DNA from 4 places in the Rhizobium sp. SG741 genome. Region 3 is predicted to be linked to each of the others. Evidence: predicted binding sites of a transcription regulator. Region 3 holds the regulator's gene; each other region holds the start of a gene.
The links. Region 3 encodes LexA, which represses DNA repair genes until DNA is damaged. Its sites were predicted from a motif close to TGTTCNNNNTGTGTTCNG; they were not measured.
Positions count from the first base shown of each region.

Region 1: the regulator LexA is predicted to act here: its motif matches at 3,972-3,989, upstream of dnaE (DNA polymerase III subunit alpha).
Region 2: the regulator LexA is predicted to act here: its motif matches at 3,234-3,251, upstream of recA (recombinase RecA).
Region 4: the regulator LexA is predicted to act here: its motif matches at 1,461-1,478, upstream of FHT29_RS23360 (ribonuclease).

Region 1 is NZ_JAAZQP010000008.1:260,378-266,238, forward strand. Features, by position in the region: gene proS (proline--tRNA ligase) at 1-679, shown strand, start outside; gene FHT29_RS21470 (lipoprotein-releasing ABC transporter permease subunit) at 706-2,016, shown strand; gene FHT29_RS21475 (ABC transporter ATP-binding protein) at 2,031-2,714, shown strand; gene FHT29_RS21480 (DUF5680 domain-containing protein) at 2,722-3,189, opposite strand; gene FHT29_RS21485 (hypothetical protein) at 3,274-3,870, opposite strand; gene dnaE (DNA polymerase III subunit alpha) at 4,225-5,861, shown strand, end outside.
Region 2 is NZ_JAAZQP010000004.1:436,767-442,627, reverse strand. Features, by position in the region: gene trpS (tryptophan--tRNA ligase) at 111-1,130, shown strand; gene FHT29_RS13695 (pseudouridine-5'-phosphate glycosidase) at 1,153-2,079, opposite strand; gene FHT29_RS13690 (carbohydrate kinase family protein) at 2,126-3,070, opposite strand; gene recA (recombinase RecA) at 3,310-4,395, shown strand; gene alaS (alanine--tRNA ligase) at 4,568-5,861, shown strand, end outside.
Region 3 is NZ_JAAZQP010000004.1:174,360-180,220, reverse strand. Features, by position in the region: gene FHT29_RS12375 (VOC family protein) at 1-734, opposite strand, end outside; gene lexA (transcriptional repressor LexA) at 1,159-1,881, shown strand; gene FHT29_RS12365 (ComEC/Rec2 family competence protein) at 1,862-4,321, opposite strand; gene gltA (citrate synthase) at 4,602-5,861, shown strand, end outside.
Region 4 is NZ_JAAZQP010000010.1:14,999-20,859, reverse strand. Features, by position in the region: gene ettA (energy-dependent translational throttle protein EttA) at 1-574, opposite strand, end outside; gene FHT29_RS23360 (ribonuclease) at 700-1,446, opposite strand; gene FHT29_RS23355 (alpha/beta hydrolase) at 1,612-2,544, shown strand; gene FHT29_RS23350 (DMT family transporter) at 2,564-3,523, shown strand; gene FHT29_RS23345 (CaiB/BaiF CoA-transferase family protein) at 3,542-4,744, shown strand; gene FHT29_RS23340 (thiamine pyrophosphate-binding protein) at 4,741-5,861, shown strand, end outside.

The DNA.
Region 1 (5,861 bases), on a different contig from region 3:
TACCGGCGAATCCGAAGTTTTCTGCCACAAGGATTTCGTCAATTTCGATATCCCCGGCGAAGACACGAATTTTGATGACGCTGCTGGCCTGAAAGGCATCTTCGACAAGTGGACTTCGGTCTATGCTGCCACCTCGGAAATGCATGATGAAGCCGCCTTCAACGCCATCCCCGAAGGCGAGCGCCTCTCGGCGCGCGGCATCGAGGTCGGCCACATCTTCTACTTCGGCACGAAATATTCCGAACCGATGGGTGCGAAAGTTCAGGGTCCCGACGGCAAGGAACACCCTGTACACATGGGATCTTACGGTATCGGCCCGACACGCCTTGTTCCCGCCATCATCGAAGCATCGCATGACGAGAACGGAATCATCTGGCCTGCTTCGGTTGCGCCTTTTGACGACGTGGTGATCAACATGAAGTCCGGCGACCAAGCCTGTGACGATGCTTGCGAAACGGTCTACGCCGCCCTGTCGAAGGCCGGCAAGGATGTCCTGCTTGACGATCGCGACGATCGTGCCGGAACGAAGTTCGCGACGGCGGATCTGATCGGCGTGCCCGTGCAGATCATCGTCGGGCCGCGTTCGATCGCGGGCGGCGAGGTGGAAGTGAAGGACCGTAAGACCGGTGCTCGCGAGACGATGACAGTCGAAGCGGCAATCAAGCGGCTGGCCGGCTGATAGACAAAAGACAGGATGGAAGGCGAATGGCGGTGAACGTGGCAGTGGAACAGCAGGGAAATTCGCCCAAGGCCAGCCCGTCATCCCGTCCGTTTTCCGGATTCGAGAGACTTGTCGCGTGGCGCTATCTTCGCTCCAGGCGCAAGGAAGCATCGATTTCGGTCATTGCCGGCTTCTCGCTGGTCGGCATCATGCTGGGCGTCGCCGCGCTGATCATCGTCATGGCGGTCATGAACGGCTTCCGCGCCGAACTCTTCAAGCAGATTCTTGGCTTCAACGGCCATGTCGTCGTGCAGCCGATCGATTCGCCGTTGAACGACTATGCTGAGCTGGCTAAGAAGTTTGCCGCTGTTCCCGGTGTCACCATGGCCTTGCCGCTGGTGGAAGGTGAAACGCTTGCGTCCGGGCGGGGCGGCTCCGGCACCGGCGCGCTGGTGCGCGGCATCCGCGCCGAGGATATGACCAAGCTCAAAACCGTTTCCGATCATATCGTCTCCGGCGACATAGTCGGCTTTGCCTCGGGGCAGGGCGTGCTGGTGGGTACACGCCTTGCGCGGCAGCTGGGCCTGACGGTCGGCGACCAGATCACGCTGACGGCGCCCGATGGCGATGTGACGCCCTTCGGCGTCAATCCGCGCGTCAAGGCTTATACGATCTCCGGCCTCTTCGAGGTCGGCATGTCCGAATATGATTCCTCCGTCGTCTTCATGCCGCTGGAGGAATCACAGCTCTTTTTCAACGCCGAAGGCATCGTCGAGAAGATAGAACTCTTCGTCAGCAATCCGGATGATGTCGATGAGCTGAGGCCGAAGATCGAGGCTGCCGCGGGTCGGCAAGTGTTCCTGACCGACTGGCGGCAGGTCAACGAGACTTTCTTCTCGGCACTGCAGGTCGAGCGCAACACCATGTTCATGATCCTGACGCTGATCGTCCTCGTGGCTGCGCTAAATATCATTTCCGGTCTGATCATGCTGGTGAAGGACAAGGGCAGCGATATCGCCATCCTGCGCACCATGGGCGCGACGTCCGGGGCGATCATGCGCATCTTCTTCATGACAGGTGCGGCCATCGGCGTGGTGGGCACATTCGCCGGCGTTCTGCTCGGTGTCCTGGTCTGCCTGAATATCGAATCCATCCGGCAGTTCTTCTCCTGGATTTCGGGCACGGTGATCTTCAATCCGGAGGTCTACTTCCTCAGCAAGCTGCCGGCCCAGATGAATATGAGCGAGACCGTCTCCGTCGTCGTGATGGCACTGACGCTGTCTTTCCTTGCCACGATCTTTCCGGCCTGGCGTGCCTCGCGGCTCGATCCGGTGCAGGCGCTGCGCTACGAATAAGGAATTCGCATTTGATGAAAGGCAACGTCGTTCTCCAGCTTTCGGGCGTGGAGCGTCATTACGGGCAAGGCGATACCCAGCTATCGATCCTGAAGGGAGCCGATTTCGCCCTGCGCAGCGGCGAGATCGTCGCGCTGGTTGCGCCCTCCGGTACCGGCAAATCGACGCTCCTGCATGTGGCCGGCCTGCTCGAGCATCCCGATAGCGGCGAAGTGCTGATCAACGGTCAGGCATGCGAAGGCCTGTCCGACGACAAGCGCACGGCTGTCCGTCGCAGCGAAATCGGCTTCGTCTATCAGTTCCACCATCTGCTGCCGGAATTTTCGGCGCTTGAAAATATCATGATGCCGCAACTGATCTCAGGTCTCTCCCGCAAGGAGGCGAGTGAGCGCGCCGCCCAGCTTCTCGATTACATGCGCATCGGCCACCGCGGCGATCATCGCCCGGCCGAATTGTCCGGCGGCGAACAGCAACGCGTCGCCATTGCGCGCGCCGTCGCCAATGCGCCTCTGGTGCTGCTGGCCGATGAACCGACAGGCAATCTCGATCCCGCAACGGCGCATTATGTCTTCGATGCCCTTGAAGCGCTGGTGCGGCAGTCGGGTCTGGCGGCATTGATCGCCACGCATAATCACGAACTCGCAGTCCGCATGGACCGCCGCGTCACATTGAGCGAAGGCAAGGTGGTCGAGGTCTGATCGCCCGTTACGGAACGATCAGCCCGCCGCGATAATCCAGCTCGTAGGCCTTGCGCTCCTTCACCATGATGACCTCGTGACCGATAAAATGGTCGCAGCCGCCGGTGCTGCGATCGACGTAATGGCCGAAGGCGTGTTCGAATTCGAAGCCGCCGAGAAAGCGTTTTTCATCGAGATAAAGCCGTAGCAGCGCTGATTTGATGACCATGCCGGCGCTTCGCCCGTCGATCAGGTCCGGCTCGACGATGCGGCCGAAGTAGTTCATCGCCCAGACCGGCTCGTCGTCATGCCAGACCAGCTCCTGCCCGGCGAAATCCGTGCCACCGAAATAGCTGTCGAGATAGCGCCAGCGGCCATTGGCATAGCCGATGTCATGCGAGCCGCTTCGGCAGGACGGCAGTCTCTCGCCATCTCCGACATAGGTCTCGGCCTTGGCGATGACAATGAAATCGTTCAGCTCGGCAAGATCCAGCATGGCCCTCTCCAATGATGGTGAGTGACCACAATGCCATGGAATGTGCAGCGCGTAAAGAACATATAGTGAACAAACGCTGTGTTGCTATTGTCCGTCTCCGCAGATTTTCTGGCCGAAGTCGTCCTGCCAGTCCTCGATTTTGACTGTTCTGGCGTCTGCCTTGATATCCTTGCCGTTCTTTGTCGCCTTGCCGGTCAGGACATTGTAGTCGCAGTTGTAGCCGGAATCGGGTTCAAGCGTATCGCGGGACACATAGGTATAGCCGGCAACGACGAAGCTGTTGTTGCGGTAGGCGAGTGTCAGCGTCTGCTCCCAGCGGTCGCGTCCGACGCTGTCATTTTGCGACGTGACAGTGATGGATCCGTTCGGCAGTGCCGCGATCGACGGTTCCTGGCCGACCATGCCGTCAGGCCCCACGCTGCCCCATATCTTGTTCGGCGCGCTGACTGCCAGATTCAGCAGCGCATGTTCGCCACCGCGCAGATAGATGTAGATGCCGATCGGATTATCGGCCTGATCGTCGGGAGCCGATGCGACCAGCAGGGCGAGATCCGGCTTGCCGTCCTTGTTCCAGTCGCCGATCGCCGCGTCGATGATACGGTCGGGCGCAATGGCGTCCCCGGCATGCGCCGTGGTCGCGACCGAAAGCAGGGTGAAGGCGGCATAAGTCAGTGATTTCATGATGATCTCCCCTTTGTTCCTGCATAGCCTCGGGTTGATCGAGCGTCCATCGGCAAGACGAAATATCGGACGATGAAATTTATTGATGCATCTATTGACTCCCGAACAAAAATAGAACAAAAAAGAAACATAACGAGTAAGGAGCGCGTAAATGACCGATATCATTCGAGACGTTGCAGCATTCACCTCCATCGTGATGTTCGTCGCCAGCTTTTCCCTCATCATGATGGCGATGTGAATTTTATTCCCATACGAGCACGTTGCCCCCGAGTTTGATGGGAGCAACTCATGGACTTTGTCGTCCGCAATGCCGAGAATGGTGGTGATTCATTCAGGCATGCGGAAGGGTATGAGATGGCGGATAAGGGTGGCAGCGGTGCAGCGATTGCGCCAGTTGGCGAGGCGCCGGAATTCGTGCATCTCCGGGTTCATTCCGCCTATTCCCTGCTTGAGGGCGCGCTGCCGCTCAAGAAGATACTGGCCAAGGCCACCGGCGACAATCAGCCGGCTATTGCCATCACCGATACCAACAATCTCTTCGTCGCCCTGGAGTTCTCCCAGAAGGCGATGGAGGAGGGGCTACAGCCGATCATCGGCTGCCAGGTATCGATCGACATGGAGGATGGCGGCGAAGGCGAAAAGCGCGGGCCGCAACAGGCCCTTGCCAAGCTGCCCTCCATCGTCCTGCTCGCCGCCACGGAGCGGGGCTATGAGCGTCTTGTCGATCTGATCAGCCGTGCCTACCTCGGCGGCGAGGGCAATCATGCCGTTCACATCACCGCCTCGTGGCTGGAGGAGATCGGCACCGAGGGCATGATCGCGCTTACCGGCTCGCTCGGCGGGCCGGTCGATATAGCGCTGAAAGAGGGGCATGCGCCACAGGCGCTATCCCGGCTGCTGACGCTGAAGCGGCTGTTCGGCGACAGGCTGTATGTCGAACTGCAGCGCCACGGCACCTATGATCGCCGTCACGAACAAAAGATGCTCGCACTCGCCTATGAGCATGCGCTTCCGCTGGTTGCCACCAACGAGGCTTTTTTCCCCACCCGCGACGATTACGATGCCCACGACGCCCTTATGGCGGTCGCTCACAATGCCATCGTCTCGGACGATACGCGTTTCCGCCTGACGCCTGATCACTATCTGAAGAGCCGTGCCGATATGGCGAAGCTGTTCTCCAATCTGCCAGAGGCGCTGGAGAATACCGTCGAGATTGCTCGGCGCTGCTCCTTCGTTCTGCAAACGCGCAAGCCGATCCTGCCACGCTTCACCGGCGCCGCCGATGATGAGGAAGAGGCTGATCGCGCCGAATCGGCGGAGTTGCGCGCTCAGGCGGTCGAGGGTCTTGATCAGCGTCTCGCTTCGCTCGGCATGGCGCCGGGCTATGTGGAAAAGGACTATCGGGAGCGGCTGGAATTCGAGCTCGGCGTTATCGAGGGTATGAAATTCCCCGGCTACTTCCTGATCGTTGCCGACTTCATCAAATGGGCCAAGCGGCATGATATTCCCGTCGGGCCGGGCCGTGGTTCGGGCGCAGGCTCGCTGGTCGCCTATGCGCTGACGATCACCGACGTCGATCCACTGCGCTTCTCGCTGCTGTTCGAGCGCTTCCTCAATCCATCACGCGTCTCGATGCCGGACTTCGATATCGACTTCTGCCAGGATCGGCGCGAAGAGGTGATCCGCTACGTGCAGGCCAAGTATGGCCGCGAGCAGGTGGCGCAGATCATCACCTTCGGTTCGCTGCAGGCGCGCGCCGCCCTTCGCGACGTCGGCCGCGTGCTGGAGATGCCCTACGGCCAGGTCGACAAGATCTGCAAACTGGTGCCGAACAATCCTGCCAATCCGACACCGCTCAGCAAGGCGATCGAGGAAGAGCCGCGCCTGCAGGAGGAGGCTGACAAGGAACCGGTCGTCGCCCGCCTGCTCGATATCGCCCAGAAGATCGAAGGACTTTACCGTCACGCCTCGACACATGCCGCCGGCATCGT
Region 2 (5,861 bases), 260 kb from region 3:
GGAGCGGCAGTCGTCATGTCTTGAAATCGACCTTTGCCGCCGTGATCCGGTAGGCATCGTCATTTCAGTTTTCCTTCCCGACTACGGCGGCTCCTTTTGCGGAGCAAAAAATGTCTTCCTCTATCGATACCCGCCCCGTCATCCTGACGGGCGACCGGACCACAGGGCCGCTCCATCTCGGCCATTATGTCGGATCGCTGAAGAGTCGCGTCGCGCTCCAGCGCAGCCATAGGCAGTTCTTGCTGCTGGCGGATACACAGGCGCTGACCGACAATGCCCACGATCCGGAGAAGGTCCGTCGCAACGTTCTCGAAGTCGCCCTCGATTATCTCGCCGTCGGCATCGATCCCGTAGAGACGGCGATCTGCGTGCAATCCGCGCTGCCTGCGCTGGCGGAACTGACGCTGCTCTATATGAATTTCGTCACGGTCGGCCGCCTGGAGCGCAACCCGACGATCAAGACGGAAATCCAGCTTCGCGGCTTCGAGCGCGATATACCCGCCGGCTTCCTCTGCTATCCCGTGGCCCAGGCGGCCGATATCACCGCCTTCAAGGCAACGGTCGTGCCCGTCGGCGAGGATCAGGCGCCTCTGATAGAACAGACCAACGAGATCGTCCGCCGCCTCAACCGGCAGGTCGGCCGCGATATCCTTGTCGAGGCGGAGGCCATGGTGCCGACCGTCGGTCGCCTGCCGGGCGTCGACGGAAAGGCAAAGATGAGCAAGTCGCAGGGCAACGGCATCCCGCTCTCGGCTTCGCCGGACCATATTCGCGATGCCGTACGGCGCATGTATACCGATCCCGACCACATACGCGTTAGCGATCCTGGAAGGATCGAGGGCAATGTCGTCTTTACCTATCTGGACGCCTTCTGCGACGATCGGCAATTCGTGGACGAGCTGAAGGCGCGATATCGGCAGGGTGGGTTGGGCGACGTCACCCTGAAGAAACATCTGGACGGCTTTTTACAGGCGCTGCTTGCGCCGATCCGCGAGCGTCGCGCCCGGATTGCCAGCGAACCGGACTATGTAATGGGGATATTGCGGGAGGGCACGCTGAAGGCAAGGGAGCGGACGGAGTCGACCCTCGCTGAATTGCGAGCCGCCCTTGGTCTGTTCACATTGACGTAGGGCGGCTGCGAGGTTCCGTTTGTTATTCCGCCAGGGCGACGGCGATTTCGGCGGCAAGCCGCGCATTGTTTTCGACAAGCGCGATGTTGGTCTTCAAGCTGCGACCGTCGGTGATGTCGAAGATGGTGCCGAGCAGGTACGGGGTGACCGCCTTGCCGGTGATTTCGTCGCGTTCGGCGCTGTCGAGGGCGCGCTGGATGTAGATTTCCATTTCCTCGCGCGGAATTTCGTCGGCTTCCGGCACCGGATTGGCGATCAACATGCCGCCATCGATGCCGAGCTGTTCGCGGGTGGTCTGGAAGTTGGCGATTGCCGCGGGGCTGTTCAGCGTCAGCGGGCTCGGCAGGCCGGAGGAGCGCGACCAGAAGGCCGGGAATTCCGCGCTGTCATAGGTGACGACGGGCACGCCGCGGGTTTCCAGCACTTCCAGCGTCTTCGGAATATCGAGGATCGCCTTGGCGCCGGCGCAGACGACGATGACGCCGGTGCGGGAAAGTTCTTCGAGGTCGGCCGAGATATCGAAGCTTTCCTCCGCGCCGCGATGCACGCCGCCGATGCCGCCAGTGGCGAAAACCTTGATGCCGGCGCGGGCGGCGGCGATCATCGTGGCGGCGACCGTGGTCGCACCGGTGCGGCGCTCGGCGATCGCGAAGGCGAGATCGGCGCGCGACACCTTCATGGCGGCTTCGGTCTTGGCGAGCGCCTGCAACTCTTCCGGCTCAAGGCCGATATGCAAAACGCCGTGGATGACGGCGATGGTTGCCGGCACTGCGCCTTCCTGCCGGATGATCGCCTCGACGCTGCGGGCCATCTCGATATTGCCGGGGTAGGGCATGCCATGGGTGATGATGGTCGATTCCAGCGCGACGAGCGGCGCGCCGCGCAGCTTTGCCGCAGCGACTTCCTTCGAATAGGAGATCGGAAGCAGTGGCGAGATAGGCTTGGTCATGGTCGTGTCCAATTGACTGAAACGGTAGAGGCGATTTGAGCAGGCTTCATGACAGTATAGCGGCCTCTGGAACAAGGGCCAACGTCGTCTTTAGCAGCTCGGGTGTGAGATTTTCGGCGGTGGCGAAGGGCGACTGCACGGTGATTGCCGCCGCAGCAGCACCGTGACGCACGGCCTCGCCAAGGTCGTGGCCGGCGAGCAGGGCGGCCAGAACTCCTGCGGCAAGCGAATCTCCCGCGCCGGTGACATCGGCGACATTGTCGACGATGGGCGGCTGCAGGCTGATGACGACATCGCGCGAGAACGCGATCAGTTCGCGCTTGCCGCGGGTGATCACGCCGCTCCGCAGACCGAGTGCGCGCAATTCGCTCACCCATTCGCGCGGGTCTTCCGGACGGCTCTCCGTCAGCGCCGCGGCCTCGGCTTCGTTGAGGAACAGGTGATCGATGCCGGCAAGGCACGGCTTCAGCCGAACCACCTTCGCAGGCGAAATCGCGATGGCGGCGACGGGTTTGCCGCAGAAGGACGCCCTTGCTGTGATGGCACTCAGCGTCTCGGCCGGCAGATTGGCGTCGCAAAGAACGAGGTCGGTCGCCTCGAATGCATTGCGAACGGCGCGAATCGCCAGGCGCCTGGGGACGAACAGCTTGTAGAGCTCCATGTCCGCAAGCGCGATGACCAGATTGCCGTCGCGTTCTAGGATCGCGGTGTAGCTCGGTGTCTTGCGGTCGAGGAACACGAAAGGCTTGTCGTCGATGCCGGCGTGGCTGGCGGCCTCGGCCACCATCTCTCCGGAGGGGTCGCCGCCGCGGGGCGAGATCAGCTTTACGTCGAAGCCTAGGCGGGCGAGATTGCGGGCTGCATTGAAGCCGCCGCCGCCGGGCTCCTCGAACCATGCTCCCGGATTGCTGGCGCCCGGCGCCGTCTCGCCGAAGATGCGACCGCGACGGTCGACATGGGCGCCGCCAAGAACGAGAATCTTCTTCGCCATATGGTTTTCCTCAGCAATCAAAAAGGCGAATCGGACCGGCCGCCAACAAGCCTGATCCGATCGTCGCGGACTCGTAAGTGCTTGGGAAGAAAGGAGAAAACAAAAGTAGAACGGAATTCATTTTACCTTTTTCTTTCAATTGCTTGTTGTGCTCTTGTGATTGGAGAACAAATAGAGTACAGAATTCTCATCGGCGGCGACATTGCTAGAGCGGCTTCAATAACCTAAAGGTGGATCGAATGTCTCAGAATTCTTTGCGGCTTGTAGAGGACAAATCGGTGGATAAAAGCAAAGCACTTGAAGCGGCACTCTCTCAAATTGAGCGGTCGTTCGGCAAGGGCTCGATCATGAAGCTCGGCTCCAACGAGAACGTGGTCGAAATAGAAACGGTTTCCACTGGCTCCCTGAGCCTCGATATTGCGCTGGGCATCGGCGGCTTGCCGAAGGGGCGTATCATCGAAATCTATGGGCCGGAAAGCTCCGGTAAGACGACGCTGGCGCTGCAGACGATCGCCGAAGCGCAGAAGAAGGGCGGCATCTGCGCCTTCGTCGACGCCGAACACGCGCTCGATCCGGTCTACGCCCGCAAGCTCGGCGTCGACCTGCAGAACCTGCTGATCTCGCAGCCCGACACCGGCGAACAGGCGCTTGAAATTACCGACACGCTGGTGCGCTCCGGCGCTATCGATGTTCTCGTCATCGACTCCGTCGCGGCGTTGACGCCGCGTGCCGAAATCGAAGGCGAGATGGGTGACAGCCTGCCGGGCCTGCAGGCTCGTTTGATGAGCCAGGCGCTGCGCAAGCTCACCGCTTCGATCTCGAAGTCCAATTGCATGGTGATCTTCATCAACCAGATCCGCATGAAGATCGGTGTCATGTTCGGCTCGCCGGAAACGACGACCGGCGGCAACGCACTGAAGTTCTATGCCTCGGTCCGCCTCGACATCCGCCGTATCGGCGCCGTCAAGGAGCGTGAAGAGGTTGTCGGCAACCAGACCCGCGTCAAGGTCGTCAAGAACAAGATGGCGCCGCCTTTCAAGCAGGTGGAATTCGACATCATGTATGGCGAGGGTGTTTCCAAAACCGGCGAACTGGTGGATCTCGGCGTCAAGGCCGGCATCGTCGAAAAGTCCGGCGCCTGGTTCTCCTATAACAGCCAGCGCCTCGGCCAGGGTCGCGAGAATGCGAAACTCTTCCTGCGCGACAATCCGGATCTCGCCCGCGAGATCGAGTTGTCACTGCGCCAGAATGCCGGCTTGATCGCCGATCGCTTCCTGCAGAATGGCGGCCCTGATGCCGATGATGGCGACGCCGCTGCGGAATAGCGGTTTCAGGGAGCGATCCCGGGCCTGATATAAGACCAAAATCCGAAACCGGCCGCATTGTCCAAGAGATGTGCGGCCGGTTTTGTTCGTGCGGCTGGACAGGGCCGGGAGCGAACGATAAAAGCCACTGACTTTGACGCAAGTTGCTGATGGCAGTACTGAAGGGCCCAATATGAGCGGTGTGAATGAAATCCGGTCGACCTTCCTCGACTATTTTAAGAAAAACGGCCACGAGATCGTGCCGTCGAGCCCGCTGGTGCCGCGCAACGATCCGACATTGATGTTCACCAATGCCGGCATGGTGCAGTTCAAGAACGTTTTCACCGGGTTGGAGCAGCGGCCCTATACGACGGCGTCGACAGCGCAGAAATGCGTGCGCGCCGGCGGCAAGCATAACGACCTCGACAATGTCGGCTATACCGCCCGCCATCATACCTTCTTCGAAATGCTCGGCAATTTCTCCTTTGGCGACTATTTCAAGGAGCGCGCCATCGAGCTTGCCTGGAATCTGATCACCAAGGAATTCGGCCTCGACGCCAAGCGCCTGCTGGTCACGGTCTATCACACTGACGACGACGCCTATAATCTGTGGAAGAAGATCGCCGGCCTCTCTGACGACAAGATCATTCGTATCGCCACCAGCGACAATTTCTGGGCGATGGGCGATACCGGTCCCTGTGGCCCCTGTTCGGAGATTTTCTATGACCACGGCGATCATATCTGGGGCGGCCCTCCCGGCTCGCCGGAAGAAGACGGTGATCGCTTCATCGAGATCTGGAATCTCGTCTTCATGCAGTTCGAGCAGATCAGCAAGCAGGAGCGTGTCGATCTGCCGCGTCCGTCGATCGACACTGGCATGGGTCTCGAGCGCGTTGCCGCCGTGCTGCAGGGCAAGCACGACAACTACGACATCGATCTCTTCCGCGCACTGATCGAAGCCTCCGAAGAGGCGACCGGCGTGAAGGCTGAGGGCGAACATCGCGCCAGCCATCGTGTCATCGCCGACCATCTGCGTTCCTCGGCATTCCTGGTCGCCGACGGCGTGCTGCCGTCGAACGAGGGCCGCGGCTACGTGCTCCGCCGCATCATGCGTCGCGCCATGCGCCATGCCCAGCTGCTTGGCGCCAAGGAGCCGCTGATGTGGAAGCTGCTGCCGACGCTCATCCAGCAGATGGGGCGCGCCTATCCTGAGCTGGTGCGCGCCGAAGCGTTGACCTCCGAGACGCTGAAGCTTGAGGAAACCCGTTTCCGCAAGACGCTGGAACGTGGCCTGTCGCTTCTGTCGGACGCCACGTCGGACCTGCACAAGGGTGATAGCCTGGACGGCGAAACCGCATTCAAGCTCTATGATACCTATGGCTTCCCGCTGGACCTGACTCAGGACGCGCTGCGTGCCCGCGGCATCGGCGTCGATATTTCCAGCTTCACCGACGCCATGGAGCGGCAGAAGGCCGAGGCGCGTTCGC
Region 3 (5,861 bases):
TGCAAGCCGGGATCGTCCGAGTGAACAGGCAAATCGTAAAACGCTTCCATGCCTGCCGGCGTCAGGAGCTCGATATCGGCATTGGCCGCCCTGATCGTCAGACCGAAAGAATGTTCCGATATCCAGGGTTCACCGACGATCGCTTCGAAGAAAGTGCGGAACGCGGCCGGGGTGGGTGTCGATATCGCCACCCGCGCAATGCCGGTGACGCCGTTTTCATGGCGCTCCAGCACGCTGCGATCGGCCGGCAGCGGATTGATGCGCTGGCAGCAGAAGGCCAGAAAATCCGGCGCACGCAGATCGGCGGCGAAAGCGAGACGAAAACCGGCGACGGTCTCCGTTCCATCCGGCATTTTCATGGGACGCGAGAAATCCAGCATGCGTCCCGCCGAGATGGCGCTTACCCGAAAGCGCTCATCATCGGCGACAGCATCCTCCGAGCCGAACACCACGGCTGAAAAGCCGTCTTCACCGAGCCGGAAGCGATAGGCCTGATCGCGCGCAACGAAGACATTCCCCGCGCCGACGCTCTCCTCACATTGCTCAGGGGATGCCACTGCCAGCGGTTCAAGATAGGTCTTGTCCGCAAAGAAGACGCAGGCATTCTCGGTGCCGAACGGATGCCGGGCGTCGGGCGCGACGGTGAAACCGAGCTTGCCGAGCCGCTCGCGCGCCAAAGCGAGATTGACGGTCGGCAATACGAGATGATCCAGCGGATGCGGCGACAAAGTCATGATGTCTCCTATTTTCCTGCGCCCGCAGGTTTGCGCCCATCCATCCTCCAATTCAAGATGAAAGCAAGACGATAGAGGCGCAAGACGACCGCATGTCCTGTCGAAGACGCCAGATCACGCGGCTGATTCTTTGATCGGTACCGGAATCGCATGTCGTGAAAATGGCTTTCATCCATGCGTCAGCTACTCAAGGTAGGCTGCATGCGCCCAATGAAGCACTAAAGAGCATTTCCTTATGTTTTCCGATATGTTAGCGCGGATATAACCATATGAGACTTTTATCGGGTCCACCCAGTGATGTCGAATATTTAACTGTCCGTGCAAAGCTTTACCGAAATTTAAGTACTTGCGGAACACATATGGAACATATAGTGTCCGTTCTGGATTTGTTTCACGCTTTTCTCGATTCTGGGGTTCCAAGACGATGTTGACGCGCAAGCAGCAGGAACTGCTTCTCTTCATTCACGAACGGATGAAGGAGTCCGGCGTGCCACCATCTTTCGACGAGATGAAGGACGCGCTGGATCTTGCATCCAAATCCGGTATTCACCGTCTGATCACGGCTTTGGAGGAACGAGGGTTCATCCGCCGGCTACCGAACAGGGCCAGAGCGCTTGAGGTCATCAAGCTGCCGGATGCCTATAATCCAAGCCTGCAGCCGCGCCGCGGCTTTTCGCCGAGCGTCATCGAAGGCAGCCTTGGCAAACCCCAGCCAGTTGCGCCGCCTGCTCCGCCAAAAGTGGCGAACGACGACCAGAACAGCTCTGTTTCGGTACCGGTCATGGGCCGCATCGCCGCTGGCGTTCCGATCTCGGCCATCCAAAACAATACCCACGACATAACCGTCCCTGCCGACATGCTCGGCTCGGGCGAGCATTATGCGCTGGAAGTAAGAGGCGATTCAATGATCGATGCCGGCATTTTTGACGGCGATACGGTCATCATTCGCAATGCAACGACTGCCAATCCGGGCGATATCGTCGTCGCGCTCGTCGACGACGAGGAAGCGACGCTGAAGCGCTTCCGCCGCAAGGGGGCCTCCATCGCGCTCGAGGCAGCCAATCCCGCTTATGAGACCCGCATCTTCGGGCCGGATCGCGTCAAGGTGCAAGGCAAGCTCGTTGGCCTCATTCGCCGTTATCACTGACCGGTGATGCTCGGACGATCGGCGCGCCGAATGTGCCTGTGCGCCAATCGTAGGTTCTGTGCCGAGCCCATGGGCGCTGTGGATTTTCGAACGCAGTAACCACATTTGGCTTGTCGGTGCTGAGGTCCATCTCAATGGACCCTGTTTGCCGCAATGTGGCGCCTGTGAAAAGCATGGCGCCGGAGCGGCAGCGATCCAGGCGTAGTCGTACGGGAGTGACGACGATATTGGCCGTATCGCAGGCCGGCGACAGGTAAGCTGCGTCCTCGATGGTGACCAGCATCGCGCCATTTTCAAGCATCGCGACGCACCATGCGCCCTTTTGGCAAGCAAAACTGCCCTGCATGGCCTGGTCGAGTGCTTCATCCATTGCCTTGCGAACTGCGCCCTGCTCTTCGACGCTCAATCGCCGGCGATGATCCGTCTTGCTGATCTGGGGAAGGCGGCTATTAACAGGAAGGATAGTCGGAGGTTGATGCTCGCTCGCAACCAGCGCCCTCTGCCACTGTTCGAAAATGAAAGCCTGCGGCCTTTCGCGATTTGTTGCCAGTATGTCGTCCTGTCGCAAGGCAACCAGAACACCATCCTCGGAAATCATGAGATCCGGTTTGGGCACGCCAGAGCCGAATGCTGCCACGCCGAGGGAAGAAAGCAGCAACAGCAGGCCCACATGGCGCACGCTCGTTCGCAACATCGTCATGAGCAGAAAGCCTGTGATGAACGTCGGCATAAGCCAGGCGGGCTGGCGGCCGAAGGTAATATCGCCGCCCCACCCCGCCACCGTTTTGGCGATAGCGATGACCAACTCCAGTCCCTCGCCGGTGATTTGCCAAAAGGGCCCGTCGAGGCCAAATGGCATAAGCAACATTGCCGCCATGCCAAACGGCATGACGACGAAGGAGACTATCGGCATCGCAGCGAGATTGGCTGCAAGTCCGTATGTCGCCAACCGGTGAAAATGCTCGATCGAGAAGATCGCCGTCGACGCGCCGCCAATGAAGGAGGTCGACAATATGCCGCCGAAGAAGCGCGTAACGAACAGCAGGGGGCTCAGGAGCCTGGAGCGCGAAAGAATATTTTCCCGATGCTGGCGCCGTTTCCAAAGCGTGTAGCCGGATACCAGCGCCAGCGTCGCGGCGTAGGACATCTGAAAGCTCGGTCCGAGCACCTGCGACGGCGACAGGCTGAGAATGACGATTGCCGAGAGCGCAACGTTGCGCAGACTGATCGACGGCCGGTCGAAGAGCACGGCAACCAGCATGATCGCCATCATGATGAAGGCGCGTTCGGCCGACACGCCAAAGCCGGAAATGAGATAGTAAGCCGTCAGGGTTACCAGCGCGCCGAAAGCGGCTATCTTCTTGGTCGGCCACGCCTGCGCCATGCCGGGAAACAGGCTGAACAGATAGCGCAGGCCGATATAGAAGATACCGGCCGAAAGCGCCATGTTGAGGCCGGAAATGGCAATGATATGCGTGAGCCCGGCCATTCGCAGCGCTTCGGTCGTTTCGTCCGAAAGCGCGCGTCTCTCATCGGTGACAAGTGAGGCCGCGAAAGCGCCGGTGTCGCCGGGCAAGGTTCTTCTAATCCTGTCGCCTATGCTGTTGCGCAGGCCGGCAAGCCAGATATCCGCCTTGTCCGACACCGAATCCGCCGCAACATCACTGGCCGGTGACAGCAGGGTCGGCTTTCCAAAGGCAAAGCCGTTTGCACCGATGCCGTTGAAATAGGAACTGAACGCGAAATCGTTGAGATCAGGCAGAGCAGGTCCGGCCGGAGGCGTCAGTCGCGCCTTGCCCTGGATGCGGTCGCCGAGGTTGAACGGTTCTGCCTGTTTGCGCACGAAAATGGTGACGCGCTCCGGCGGTCTGCGAATGGCCGGCTTTTCTGTCTTGTCGACTTTGACGACGTATCGCCAACCTCCGTTATCGTAGGATTCTCGCCTTTCGATCCGACCTGTGACGGTCGTGGTCACAGCCGAGTCGAGCATGACGGTCGATGCCCGCCAGCTTTCCCACTGTGCCAGAGCCATGCCCAGACAAACCAGCATGCCGGCGAAGAGGACATGCCGAAGCACGCGGCCCGCTTCGCGCCTGAAAAGAAAGCTGCCAGCCAGGACCAGAAGCGCAGCAAGGACCGTCTGCGGCGGCGGATCGATATCGGCCTTGAACCAGAAGATCGTGCCGAGGCCCATATAGATCGGCGCAAACAGGATGGCACGACCATGCGCGGCCTCCTCTTCGATCAGGCGCCAAACAAAGGATCTGATGCGACTGACAGCCAGGTAGAAACGCGCGACCGGCGGCGCCTGATCCTGCGTCCGCTCCCGCTGCTCCGCTTTGGCACGAGAAACAAGGGGCGTGGCGGCATGGTGAGGCTCTGCAGGCCCAGGAAGATTCCTGCCATCCTCCTGCTGCTCCGGTGCCTCTAAATTAGGCATTCACTGCCTGCCCCACGCAAAACTACAGCTATGACGCGATTTTTGCCGTCACCATTCGGTGAATTCAACCAAAATCGGCACACCCACTGCCAAATTGCGCCATTTACCGGAACGGGGGGATCAAATGCCCTACTGCATTGCCCAAAAGTTGATACCGCAACGCACAATTCGGCATTAGGATAACTTGGCATTAGGCTCTGGATCATATAGCTAGTCGGTAGTCGCTTAACCTTTTGGCGCTTTTTATGGCGTCAATCCCGCCAAATCTTGGAGGATCAGCATGACGGAACAAAGCGCGAAACTAACTTGGGGTGAGAAGACGGTAGACCTGCCGGTCAAAACCGGGACCATCGGCCCGAGTGTCATTGATATTGGTGCCCTTTATAAGAACACCTCCACTTTCACTTACGATCCTGGCTTCACCTCGACCGCGTCGTGCGAGTCCAGCATCACCTATATTGATGGCGACGAAGGCGTTCTGCTGCATCGCGGCTATCCGATCGAACAACTGGCCGAACACGGCGATTTCCTCGAAGTATGCTACCTGCTGCTCTACGGCGAACTGCCGACGGCCGCACAGAAGAAGGACTTCGACTATCGCGTCGTGCACCACACCATGGTGCATGAGCAGATGTCGCGCTTTTTCACCGGCTTTCGCCGCGACGCGCATCCGATGGCCGTCATGTGCGGCTGCGTCGGCGCTCTGTCAGCCTTCTATCACGACTCGACGGACATCACCGATCCGCATCAGCGCATGGTCGCGAGCCTGCGTATGATCGCCAAGATGCCGACGCTTGCCGCCATGGCCTACAAGTACCATATCGGCCAGCCCTTCGTTTATCCGAAGAACGATCTGGATTACGCATCGAACTTCCTGCGCATGTGCTTTGCCGTTCCCTGCGAAGAGTATGTCGTCAATCCGGTGCTGGCACGCGCCATGGACCGTATCTTCATCCTGCATGCCGACCACGAGCAGAACGCTTCGACCTCGACGGTTCGCCTCGCAGGCTCCTCTGGCGCAAACCCGTTTGCCTGCATCGCTGCAGGCATCGCCTGCCTCTGGGGCCCTGCTCATGGCGGCGCCAACGAAGCCGCGCTGAACATGCTGACGGAAATCGGCTCTGTCGACCACATTCCGGAATACATCGCACGCGCCAAGGACAAGAACGATCCGTTCCGCCTGATGGGCTTCGGCCACCGCGTTTATAAGAACTACGATCCGCGCGCCAAGATCATGCAGAAGACGGCGCATGAGGTTCTCGGCGAACTCGGCATCAAGGACGATCCGCTGCTCGACATCGCGATAGAGCTGGAACGCATCGCGCTGACCGATGAATACTTCATCGAGAAGAAGCTCTACCCGAACGTGGACTTCTACTCCGGCATCACGCTGAAGGCCCTCGGCTTCCCCACCACCATGTTCACAGTGCTGTTCGCGCTTGCCCGTACCGTCGGCTGGATCGCTCAGTGGAACGAGATGATCGAGGATCCGCATCAGCGCATCGGCCGTCCGCGCCAGCTCTATACCGGCGAACCGCCG
Region 4 (5,861 bases), on a different contig from region 3:
TGGTTTCGGCGTCCAGATGGTTGGTCGGTTCGTCGAGCAGCAGCACGTCCGGCTGCGACAGCAGCAGCTTGCACAACGCCACACGACGGCGTTCGCCGCCGGAGAGTTTGGTGACGTCGGCATCGCCAGGCGGGCAGCGCAACGCATCCATTGCCATCTCAACCTGGCTTTCCAGGTCCCAGAGATTCTGGCTGTCGATGATGTCCTGGAGCTTAGCGCCCTCTTCCGCCGTCTCGTCGGAATAGTTCATCATCAGTTCGTTGTAACGATTGAGGACGTCAGTCTTCGCCGCAACGCCTTCCATGACGTTTTCGAGCGCCGTCTTCGCCGGATCGAGCTGCGGCTCCTGCGCCAAATAGCCGATGGTGGCACCCTCGGCCAGCCAGGCCTCGCCGGTATACTCCTTATCGAGACCGGCCATGATCCGCAGCACAGTCGACTTACCTGCACCGTTCGGACCGAGAATACCGATCTTGGCATCGGGGTAGAAGGAGAGATGGATATTCTCGAGAATTTTCTTGGCGCCATAGGCCTTATTCAGACCGGCCATATGATAAATGAACTGACGTGCCATAGCTTGGGTTACTCCACGGGCGGACAACATTGTGAATTGTGCCGCTATGTAGGCGAAACCCCGCCCTCGGGCAACGGCGAAACCTTGTCCGAGGGCATTATCCGAGTCATAAAGCCCGTATTTCCTCAGAAACCGGCCGCATCCACCACGCCGCGATCGCACCCGAACGACGTGCTGCCGGCACCCTGGATCAGTTTGCCAAGCCGTGGCTCGCCGCCCTGCTGCGGATCGATCGCATCTTCGGAGAGGCCGATCGTCAATTCCGAAATCATCCTGGTATTGCCGACCCGGCGGCAGCTCATCTTGATGCGCGCATTGGCACCCTCGCCGAAGCTCTGGTCGAAGGCGGCCTTGATGGTTTCGGCATCCAACTCCTTGCCGATATTCTCAGCGAAAAGATCGCGCACAGCCGATGCATTGAGTTCGGCGATCAAACCGGCAGCGGTCGAGAAAAACTGATCGGCGCTGAGCTTCGTGCATGTGCCGTGCTTGATCCATTCATGGCGTTCGAGGCCGGACTGGGTGCCCGGCATGACCTTGTCGAGCTTTGCCTTGACTTCCTGCGACAGCTGAACCGCCGGTAGATCCTTCCAATCGCTGCTGCGGTCGGCCTGTTTCAAATCGTCCGAAACGTCGCAATATTCCTGCCGCATCGGCCAAAGGCCGTGCAGCGAGAAATTTGTGGCGTCATAGTTGTTCGACGATTGGTTCCGGCATTCCGCCTTCTTCTGGTTCGTCGCACAAAACGCCGGCTCCCAGCTCGCCGCCAGTATAAAGCGCGTCCGCCCTCTGCTCTGCTCCTGCGCCGCCGCGCTGGCGATCGTTCCGGCCGAAAGGAGCACAACCGCAAATATCCGAAGCAAATGCTTCATTTCATGCCTCCAATTAGAACATTATAGGAACAAATAAGCAGTTTGGTTGAGTAGATGCAACCCTGAATCACATGGCTTGCGAAGATTTATTTCTGTGGGCTTCGATCGTTATCCATTGCAATCAACCGAATGATGACCTTTCGTCCAAATGGGGAGGAACCATGCATGTTCGCCGAGACGCAACGCCTGGAAAGCCCGACGGGCGCGACGATTGCCTATCATCATTCGCCGGCTAAAGGCGATGCACGCGGCATCCTCCTGATATCTCATGGCCTTGCCGAACATTCACGCCGCTACGCAGCTTTTGCTGAAGCCATGGCCGCGCGCGGCTTTCATGTCTATGCCCATGATCATCGCGGCCATGGCGAGACTATTGCTGCCGACGCTCCAATCGGCCGTTTCGCGCGAAGAAACGGCGTCGGGCAGGTCATCTCTGATGTGCTGGCCATGCGCGAGCTTGCCGCGACGGCCCATCCCGGCCTGCCCATCATTCTCTTCGGTCACTCCATGGGAGGATTGATCAGCCTCAACACGGTCGTCACGCATCCGGATAAATTCGATGCCGTCGCGGTCTGGAACTCCAACTTCAATCCCGGCCTCGCCGGCCGCGCCGCCCAGCTCATCCTGAAGACGGAGCGCATGTTCAAAGGATCGGACGTCCCCAGCGGGCCGTTGCCGAAACTGACCTTCGCTACCTGGGGCAAATCCATCCCGAACCGCCACACCGAGTTCGACTGGCTTTCGCGCGTTCCCGAGCAGGTGGACAAGTACATCGCCGATCCGCTCTGCGGCTTCAATGCATCTGTCTCGCTCTGGCTTGACATATTCGAGCTCAGCTTTCGCGCCCCGCAGAAGACCTATCTCGACCGGCTGCGGCGTGACAAGCCGATTCATCTGACGGGAGGCGGCAAGGATCCGGCGACCGACAACGGAAAAGCGATTTCCTGGCTGTCAAACCATTTGAAAAATGCCGGCTTCTCTCATATTACAACCGCGATCCATCCGGACATGCGGCACGAGACGCTGAACGAAATCGGCGCCGCCCAAGCCATTTCCGACTTTGCCGACTGGTGTGAGAAGGTGACGGCAAGGAACTGATTCTCAAAGGAATTCTACAATGAATGCCAGCAGCGGCACCTCGCTTCGATTGCCGCAGTCGGAGCTGACCTTCGGCCTGTTGATGATGTTCCTCTCCGTCGTCCTCTCGCCGATCATCGACATATTCTCCAAGCTCGCGGCAGCCACCATTCCGCCGGCTGAAGTCACCGCCGCGCGTTTCATCTTCCAATCGCTCTTTGCGCTGCCGATGATGGCCATGCTTGGACAATGGGGCGTATGGACATGGCGTCGCAGCGGCGTGCATGCCATCCGCGCCGGCGTGCTCACGCTGTCCATGGTTTCGTTCGTGACGACGCTGCAGGTCATGGAAGTCGCCGATGCCATCGCCATCTTTTTCGTCGAGCCGATGATGCTGACCATTCTCAGCAGCATCTTCCTCAAGGAAACCATCGGCTGGCGGCGCTACACGGCCTGCGCCGTCGGTTTTTTCGGCGCGATGCTGATCATCCAGCCAAGCTTCGAAGAGGTCGGTTTCGTGGCGCTTTTGCCCGTCGTCACCGCGCTCTGCATTGCCGTCTACGTGATGATCACGCGCGTCGTCTCCCATAGCGAGGATGCATGGTCGATGCAGTTTCAAACGGGCATATGGGGCGTCGGCTTCAGCCTGATCCTGCTTGCGATCGGCCGTGCGACCGGTTCTGCCATCCTCGATCCCGTCCTGCCGGACCTGATTGCCATGCTTTATCTGCTCGGCGTCGGCGCCAGCGCAGCCGCCGCCGGCATCCTCACCGTACACGCCTATCGTGCCGTGCCAGCCTCGACGCTTGCTCCCCTGCAATATTTCGAGATCGTCTCGGCGACGATCTTCGGCTGGCTGGTCTTCGGCAACTTTCCGGATGCGATCAAGTGGCTCGGAATATTCATCATCATCGGCTCCGGGCTCTACATTCTCTGGCGCGAGCGGCGCTTTGCTTCCAAGCCGGTATCCGATACATCTGCAACAGCATTCACGCCTTAAGCGAGAGAGCGGGTCGACATGACAGACCAGAAAACCAAGAAACCTCCGCTGTCCGGTATTCGAGTCATCGAGCTTGCTCGTGTGCTCGCCGGCCCCTGGGCGGGGCAGATGCTGGCCGATCTCGGCGCCGACGTCATCAAGGTGGAAAATCCCGACGGCGGCGACGACACGCGCCAATGGGGCCCGCCCTTTGTCGAGGGCAAGGATGGCGAAAATCTCTCGGCCGCCTATTATCATTCGGCCAATCGCGGCAAGCGTTCCATCGTCGCCGACCTCAAGAACGAAGAGGGTCAGGAGCTCGTGCGCCGGCTTGTTAAGACGGCCGACGTCGTGATCGAGAATTTCAAGCTCGGCGGCCTGGTCAAATACGGCCTGGACTACGAAAGCCTGAAAAGGATCAATCCGAGGATCGTCTATTGCTCTATCACGGGCTTCGGACAGACAGGGCCTTATGCCGGCCTGGCAGGCTATGACTACATCGTCCAGGGCATATCCGGCTTCATGTCGATCACCGGCGAGCCCGACGGCCAACCGATGAAGGCAGGCGTTGCGATTGCCGATATCTTCACCGGTATCTATGCGGTCTCGGCAATCGAGGCCGCCCTGATCCATGCGCTCAAGACCGGTGAAGGCCAACTCGTCGATATGGCGCTTCTCGACGTGCAGTCGGCCGTGCTCGCCAATCAGAACATGAACTATCTGATATCGGGCAAACCGCCCGTGCGCCTCGGCAATGCCCATCCCAATATCTCGCCCTATGAGGTCGTTCCCACCGCCGACGGCTATCTCATTCTGGCTGTGGGCAATGATGGGCAGTTCCGCCGCCTGTGCGCAATTCTCGGCATCGATGCCCACGCCGACGACGAGCGCTATGCGACCAACAAGGCCCGCGTCGCCCACCGCAACGAGGTCCGGGCATTTATATCGGCGAGGACGCTGACCTGGAACAAGGCGGATCTGCTGAAGGCCTGCGAGGACAATGCCGTCCCGGCCGGCGCCATCAATACGATCGAGGACATGTTCGCCGATCCGCAGATCAAGTCGCGCGGTTTGCGGATCGATCTCGAGGACAGCGTCGGCACCATGATCCCAAGCGTGCGGACGCCGATCGTTCTGTCGGAGACGCCCTTGACCTATACACGGCCGAGCCCGCGCCTTGGCGAACATCAGGAGGAGGTTCTGGCCGAATTGGCCGAACTGGAGGGAAAGGCGAAGATATGAAGCGAACGGGCGGCCAACTCATCGTCGAAGCTTTGAAGGCCAATGGCGTAGCGCGTATTTCCTGCGTGCCGGGCGAGAGCTTTCTTGCCGTGCTCGATGCGCTGCATGACAGCGACATCAAGGTGCTTGTCTGCCGTCAGGAGGGTGGTGCGGCGATGATGGCGGATGCCTGGGGCCGGCTGACGGGAGAGCCGGGCATCTGCATGGTCACCCGCGGCCCCGGCGCGACCAATGCCTCCGCCGGCCTGCATATCGCCCGGCAGGATTCGATCCCGATGATCCTCTTCATCGGTCAGGTTCAGCGCGACGCCCGCGAGCGCGAGGCCTTCCAGGAAGTGGAATTCCGCCGCGCCTTCACCGAATTCGCGAAATGGGTCGGCGAGATCGACGATGCTGCCCGCATCCCGGAATTCGTCACCCGTGCCTTCGCGGTCGCGACGTCGGGGCGTCCCGGCCCAGTCGTACTGACCCTGCCCGAGGACATGCTCCGCGACGAGGTCGAAGCGCCGGAAGCCAAGCCATATACGCCTGTCGCCGCATATCCCGCCCGCAGTCAGCTCGCCGATCTTCATCGGCGCCTCATAGCGGCGGAACGCCCGATGGTCATTCTCGGCGGCACACGTTGGAATGAGGAGGCGGTTGCCGGCATCCGGCAATTCGTGGAGCGTTTCAGCCTGCCGGTCGGCTGTTCCTTCCGTCGCCAGATGCTGTTCGATCATCTGCATCCGAACTATGTCGGCGATGTTGGGATCGGCATCAATCCGGCGCTCGCCAAAGAAATCAAGGAGGCGGATCTGCTCATTCTTCTGGGTGGGCGCCTCTCCGAGATGCCGTCCTCCGGCTATACGCTGGTGGATATCCCCTACCCGCGCCAGCAGTTGGTCCACGTCCATCCCGACCCGTCAGAGCTTGGCCGCGTCTACCGCCCAGATCTGGCGATCTGTGCGAGTCCCACTGATTTCGTCGCGGCGCTGGCCGATCTGGATGCACCGAGCGAAACACCTTGGGGCGAACGCACCGAACGCATGCATGCCGCTTATCTCGCCTGGTCGAAGACGCCGGAGAGAAGCCCCGGTGCGGTTCACATGGGCCGCATCATGGACTGGATCGAAGCCAA